2 linked regions of the Spirosoma aureum genome follow. Each later gene encodes a partner of the first gene's protein in a complex. Links are inferred from orthologs where the notes say so. Each region holds a gene or a part of one and is shown on either strand. Other genes may lie near its edges. The genes, in order: carB and carA.

Region 1 (3,730 bases):
TTCTGCGCAACGGGCTGGGTTTGTGGCGGTAGATTCCCCGGATTGGTAGGTGTAGTAGGAGGGGTATAAGGAGCTGTTGCTGGATACTCGCGTACACAGGTAAAAGCCAGCATGCTAACCGCTACACACAGGAAATAAAGGTAAAATCGAGTTCGGAACATATATTAAAAACTTGTTAATCAAAAATACGAGCCTACCCGACGTTTTCCAATTATTATTATTTACTGACCTGCCAATTTCGTTGCGCTAATTGGTACCTTGATGCAAAAAAATAGCGTCTGCTGAAGCTGAACCTAAGTCATGGCCATTTCGTAGTTGCCGGAATACGAGTGACCTATATCGAATAATTATATCGAATCGGCCTATTTCTAAAATTCCCCTTTTCCATTCCCGCTGAAACCCCTAATTTTGCAGGATTTTTGACCACCCCATAACGGATTGGTTGTCAATTAGCCACAGTTCGTCAATAGTTAATCGTTCATCATTCATTCGGGACCGCCCACGCGGTTCATTGTCCCGCTGAAAAATGCCCAAAAACGCTCAAATCCGCTCGGTTCTTATTATCGGTTCTGGCCCTATCGTTATCGGACAGGCCTGTGAATTTGATTATGCCGGTTCTCAAGCGGCCCGTTCTATTCGGGAAGAAGGTATTGAAGTTGCATTGATTAACTCCAATCCGGCTACCATCATGACCGACCCTATCAACGCCGATCATGTCTATCTGCTGCCGCTGGAGAAAAAGTCCATTGTTGAAATCCTGAAGAAACATCAGGAAATGGGACGGCCCATCGATGCTGTTTTGCCGACGATGGGTGGCCAAACGGCGTTGAACCTGGCTATCGACTGCGAAAAGGCTGGTATCTGGGAGAAGTTTAATGTAAAAATTATCGGTGTCGATATTCGCGCCATCGAGACGACCGAAGACCGGGAGAAATTCCGGTTACTGATGCTGAAGCTTGGTGCAGGCGTTTGTGAAGGACGCACCGCCCGGTCTTTTCTGGAAGGGAAAGAAATTGCACAGGAAATAGGATTTCCACTCGTTATCCGGCCATCGTTTACACTCGGTGGCACGGGGGGCGGCTTTGTTAATCATCCTGAAGATTTCGATAAGGCACTCACCGCCGGTTTGCACGCATCGCCTGTTCATGAGGTGCTGGTTGAGCAAAGCGTGATGGGTTGGAAAGAGTATGAGCTGGAGTTGCTGCGTGATAATAATGGCAACTTTATCATCATCTGCTCCATCGAGAACTTCGATCCAATGGGTATTCATACCGGCGACAGCATCACTGTTGCTCCGGCCATGACCCTGCCCGATACCCTCTACCAGAAAATGCGTGATCTGGCCATTCGGGTAATGGCCGGTATCGGACAGTTTGCGGGAGGCTGTAACATTCAGTTTTCGGTGAATCCGCAGACCGACGATATCATCGTTATCGAAGTAAACCCACGTGTTAGCCGATCGTCGGCGCTGGCGTCGAAAGCAACGGGTTATCCGATTGCCAAAATTGCCGCTAAAATGGCCGTTGGTTACAACCTGGACGAGTTGATAAACCCAATTACGGGCACGACATCAGCGTTTTTTGAACCTGCTATCGATTATGTGATCGTGAAAGTGCCGCGCTGGAATTTCGACAAATTTCCGGGTGCCGACCGTTCATTAGGTCTGCAAATGAAGTCGGTTGGTGAAACAATGGGTATTGGCCGTAATTTCCAGGAAGCCCTGCAAAAAGCCTGTCAATCGCTGGAAATTCGCCGGAATGGTCTTGGCGCCGATGGCCGTGAACTGACCGACCGCGATGCGCTGACCCAGAGTCTGGCTCATCCGAGCTGGAACCGTCTGTTCCACATCTACGATGCGTTCAAAGCCGGTATGTCTTTCCGGACTATTCAGCAGCTAACCAAAATAGATCCGTGGTTTCTACACCAGATCGAAGAGTTGATTGAGCTGGAGCGCGAGATTGAACAGTACGATCTGGATGATCTGCCGCCAGAACTGCTTCGTATTGCCAAGCAGAAAGGCTATGCTGACCGCCAGCTTGCTCACCTGTTGCAGGTGAAAGAAAGCAAGATTTATGACTACCGCCAGACGCACAATATCCGGCGCGTGTTTAAATGCGTGGATACCTGTGCGGCTGAGTTCGAGGCAAAAACGCCCTATTACTACTCAACGTTCAACAACCAGCTGCCGATCACAACCGACCGGCCGGAGCCTGTTTCTGATTTGCCGGGTAATGAATCGGTTCGGAGTAATCGGAAGAAAATTGTCGTGTTAGGTTCGGGACCAAACCGCATTGGGCAGGGCATTGAGTTCGACTATTCCTGCGTGCATGGCGTGTTGGCCGCTAAAGAAGCGGGTTATGAGACGATCATGATCAACTGTAATCCGGAAACTGTCTCGACCGACCCCGATATTGCCGATAAGCTGTATTTCGAACCTGTCTTCTGGGAACACGTTCACGCCATTATCATGCACGAACAGCCCGAAGGCGTCATTGTGCAGCTAGGCGGCCAGACGGCGCTCAAAATGGCCGAAAAGCTGACTCGCTACGGTATCAAGATTATCGGTACCAGCTGGGAAGCACTCGATCTGGCTGAAGATCGGGGCCATTTCTCCGATATGCTGCGCAAACTCGATATTCCGTATCCAAAATTCGGAACAATTCGCGAGTCGGAAGGAGCCATTGAGCTATCGCGGGAGCTTGGTTTCCCGCTCCTGGTTCGTCCAAGTTATGTGCTTGGTGGGCAGAATATGAAGATCGTCATTAACGAGAACGAGCTGGAGCAGCACGTGATGAAGATTCTGAAGGATATTCCGGACAATAACATCCTGCTCGATCACTTCCTGGAGAATGCGATTGAAGCTGAAGCCGACGCAATCTGCGATGGCGAAGATGTTTATATTATCGGCATCATGGAGCATATCGAACCGGCTGGTATTCACTCGGGCGACTCCTACGCGGTTTTACCAACGTTTGACCTGAGCGAGAATGTGATCCGACAAATTGAGGAGCATACCAAAAAGATTGCCGTTGCCCTCAAAACGGTTGGGCTGATCAACATCCAGTTCGCCATTAAAGACGAAGTAGTTTATATCATCGAAGCCAATCCGCGCGCGAGCCGGACGGTGCCGTTCATCTGTAAAGCGTATCAGGAACCTTATGTCAACTATGCAACGAAGGTGATGCTGGGCGATAAAAAGGTGAAGGATTTCGACTTTAAGCCGGTGAAGAAAGGCTACGCGATCAAGATTCCGGTATTCTCATTCAGCAAATTTCCGAATGTGAACAAGGAACTTGGCCCCGAAATGAAGTCGACCGGTGAAGGCATCTACTTCATCGATGATCTGACGGACGATTATTTTCAGAAAATATATTCCGAACGGAATCTGTATCTGAGCCGGTAAAATACATACGGCTTGTTTGTTAGGGTGTCAGTTTCCTAAAACTGACACCCTATTTTATTGTAGCTTTTTGTACATGACGGACTATTCTTCCGCGACTTTAGTATCGAAAAAGCCAGCTGCCCTCTACGCACACTCTGTCTGGTAAGCTGCCTACGTTGCGCACAAAAAAGCCCAACCTACTCACGCAGATTGGGCCGATAATTAATAGTTGGATTATGTCGTTAGAAACCCAGGCCAACGGCGAAGCCGCGAACCGATGGGTTGCCTGTGAGATTAGCGTTGAATGATGCGGCCCCTGACGACAGGTTGATCGTATAGACTTTAGTC
Region 2 (3,154 bases), 8.5 Mb from region 1 along the record:
CTGTAAACTGTAAACCATAGACCGTAAACCTCACAAGATAATGAGACACGGTAAAAAAGATAATCACCTAAGCCGGACGCACTCGCACCGCGAAGCGATGTTGCAGAACTTGGCGTCTTCGCTAATCCTGCACAAGCGGATCGAGACGACCGTAGCGAAGGCGAAAGAACTCCGCAAATTTGTGGAGCCTATTTTAACGCGGGCTAAAGACGATACCTACCAGAATCGTCGGGTTGTGTTCCAATCACTGACCAACAAAGAAACCGTAAAAGAACTATTCGGAGCTGTAGCTGATAAAATCGCCAGCCGTCCAGGGGGTTATACCCGGATCATCAAACTGGGTAACCGGTTAGGTGATAATGCCGAAACCTGCCTGATCGAATTAGTTGATTTTAACGAAATTCTGATTTCGGCTGCTGCTGAAAAAGCTGCATCAACGACCAAAACACGTCGTAGCCGTCGTGGTAGTGCTCGCCCAGCGGCTGAAGCTGCTCCTGCCGCCGAAGCGACCGAAGCTCCAGTTGCTGAGGTTGTTGCTGAAGTAGCTCAAACAACGGGTGATGACCTAACACTGATTGAAGGTATCGGACCAAAAATTGCTGAGCTGCTAAACAACGCTGGTATCACTACGTTTGCACAATTAGCTGCTTCAGAAGATGAAGCTGTTCAGCAAGTGCTGGCTGACGCCGGTTCTCGCTTTAACGTCCATGATGCAACAACCTGGAACGAACAGGCTGCTCTGGCACGTGATGGCAAACTAGACGAACTGAAAGAATTACAGGATCGTTTGAAAGGTGGTAAAGAAGAATAATTGAGTGATCTACCAACCAGTCATATAGAAATGGGTTAGCCGCACTGGTTAGCCCTTTTTTTTAGTCTTTTAAGCCAAAACGCATAAATGAAACATACGCAGCAACCTGAGGCCTTGCTTGTTTTGCAAGATGGTACCGTATATCGGGGATTAGCACTTGGTAAAAAAGGTACAGCCGGCGGAGAAATTTGCTTTAATACTGGCATGACCGGGTATCAGGAAATTTACACCGACCCATCTTATTATGGGCAGGTTATTATCAATACCACATCGCACATCGGAAATTACGGTGTGTTGAATGATGCCGAACAGGAGTCTAATAGCGTCAAGATTCGGGGGATGGTTTGTAACTTCTTCTCAAATATCCATTCTCGCTATACGGCCGATGGATCGCTTCAGGATTACTTTGAAAAGGCTAATATTGTTGGTATTCATGGTGTCGATACGCGGCAACTGGTACGCTATATTCGTTCGAAGGGCGTAATGAACTGTATTATCTCGTCTGAAATACTTGATCCGGTCGTTTTATTGGCAGAACTGCATAAAGTGCCCGATATGGAAGGGCTTGAACTTTCATCGGAAGTAAGCACAAAGGAATCGTACGAGCAGGGCGATCCGGATTCAAAGCTTCGGGTAGCAGTTCTGGATTTAGGGGTAAAGCGTAGTATATTGACCAACTTCAATGAGCGTGGTGTATTCTGCAAAGTGTTTCCGGCCAAAACACCATATAGTGAATTAGAAGCCTGGAAGCCGAATGGCTATTTTATTGCCAATGGTCCCGGTGATCCCGCAGCGATGCCTTATGCCGTTGAAACCGTAAAGCAGGTATTGGATGCTGAAACGCCCATGTTTGGTATTTGCCTAGGCCACCAGATCTTATCGCTGGCAAGCGGTATTTCGACCTACAAAATGCATAACGGCCACCGCGGCCTCAATCATCCGGTCAAGAATTTGATTACGGGCCATTGCGAAGTAACGTCGCAAAATCACGGGTTTGCGGTGCGGGCCGAAGAGGTCATGGATACGGCTAATGTTGAGCTTACTCACATTAACCTGAATGATAAAACGATTGAAGGTATTCGTCGGAAAGATAAGCCGGCCTTTTCGGTGCAATACCATCCCGAATCGTCGCCGGGGCCGCATGATTCGCGCTATCTGTTTGATCAGTTTGTTGGCATGATGAATGAATAAACTAAAAAAGCCTGGATTCGTCCAGGCTTTTTTAATTACCGGCTGATCGCCAGAATTCCCGGCTCCAGAAGCGTTGGAAGGGCCAGTTCCTGGCTCGAAGCGCAATCGGTAAATAGGCGTGTGATTGCTTCAGCGACTGTTGGTAATAGGCCTCATCATCGGTTAAAACAAGCGATTCATAAACCCCGTCAGCTTTAACCGTTAAGTCTGCAAAAGGAAGTTCGGGCTGCCAATCGGGATGCTGTACTTCTAATTGAACTTTTAAAAGTGAATTGATCGCCGGAGTCGGATTGGCCTGATAATAAGGTTCAAAACCTCCCTTGGCTACATTGAGAGCGTACTCAAGGTACGAGCGCAGTAACCTGGGGCCTTCATGCGCAGCCTCTGTCACCTTAAGTTGTTCGGGCCAAAGGCTGGTAACAACATACACACGCTCACGTGCTCGCGTGACAGCTACGTTCAGGCGATTGGCACCTCCTTTTGTATTTAAGCTACCAAATTGCATCGAAAGCCGTCCACGTTCGTCAGGAGCATAACCGATGGAGAAAATAATAATATCCCGTTCGTCACCCTGAACATTTTCGATGTTTTTTACCAGCAAAGGTGCCGGAAAGTCCCGCTCAGAATCAGCAGAAGACAGATTAGACATGCCCGCTGACTTGCTTTCCAGCATATCCTGAATTAGTTGCTGTTGTGGGTAGTTAAACGTCACAACACCGACCGATCGACCGGGCATTTCAAGGGCGATTTGATCGAGAAGTTCCAGAACGGCTTCGGCTTCGGCGAGATTCGCGTTTTTATCCCAGATGCCTTTAACGTTCAAATAACGGATAGCGGGTTCGTGCCGATTGGCATCGTTGAAATAAGGCAGGAGTTGTAATTTGTTCTGATAAAAATGCTGATTCGAGAACGTGATGAGATCTAGAGAGCGGCTACGGTAGTGCTCCGTTAGCGAAATCTGCGGCAGTTGCTGTGCTGCTAATTCAAGTAACGATTCAACTTCAAGCGCGGTCGGAAGCGTTTCATCAACTGCTTCCGGATCGTCTAACTGAACACGATAAAGATCACTAGGTCGAAGTTGTTGATTATCGCCAGTGACAACGACCTGCTTAGCCCGAAACATCGCTGGAATGCCATTTTCTGCGAAGCACT

Evidence for each region.
Region 2: the proteins of carB (region 1) and carA are in contact, whole or in part, in a solved structure (PDB 1KEE), measured with the Escherichia coli proteins. The link is inferred for Spirosoma aureum from one-to-one orthologs.

The regions. Positions count from the first base shown.
Region 1 is NZ_CP050063.1:8,679,497-8,683,226, reverse strand. Bases 202-3,603 are described here. They hold carB (carbamoyl-phosphate synthase large subunit), read left to right. Parts: upstream 202-526; coding sequence 527-3,403; downstream 3,404-3,603. Outside these bases: G8759_RS34770 (hypothetical protein), read right to left, coding at 1-161; G8759_RS34760 (DUF4394 domain-containing protein), read right to left, coding at 3,625-3,730. UniProt on the Escherichia coli protein: Large subunit of the glutamine-dependent carbamoyl phosphate synthetase (CPSase).
Region 2 is NZ_CP050063.1:159,965-163,118, reverse strand. The notes cover bases 125-2,950. They hold carA (glutamine-hydrolyzing carbamoyl-phosphate synthase small subunit), read left to right. Parts: upstream 125-898; coding sequence 899-2,002; downstream 2,003-2,950. Other genes in these bases: G8759_RS00585 (AAA domain-containing protein), read right to left, coding at 2,034-2,950; rplQ (50S ribosomal protein L17), read left to right, coding at 125-811. In the rest of the region: more of rplQ, read left to right, coding at 41-124; more of G8759_RS00585, read right to left, coding at 2,951-3,154. UniProt on the Escherichia coli protein: Small subunit of the glutamine-dependent carbamoyl phosphate synthetase (CPSase).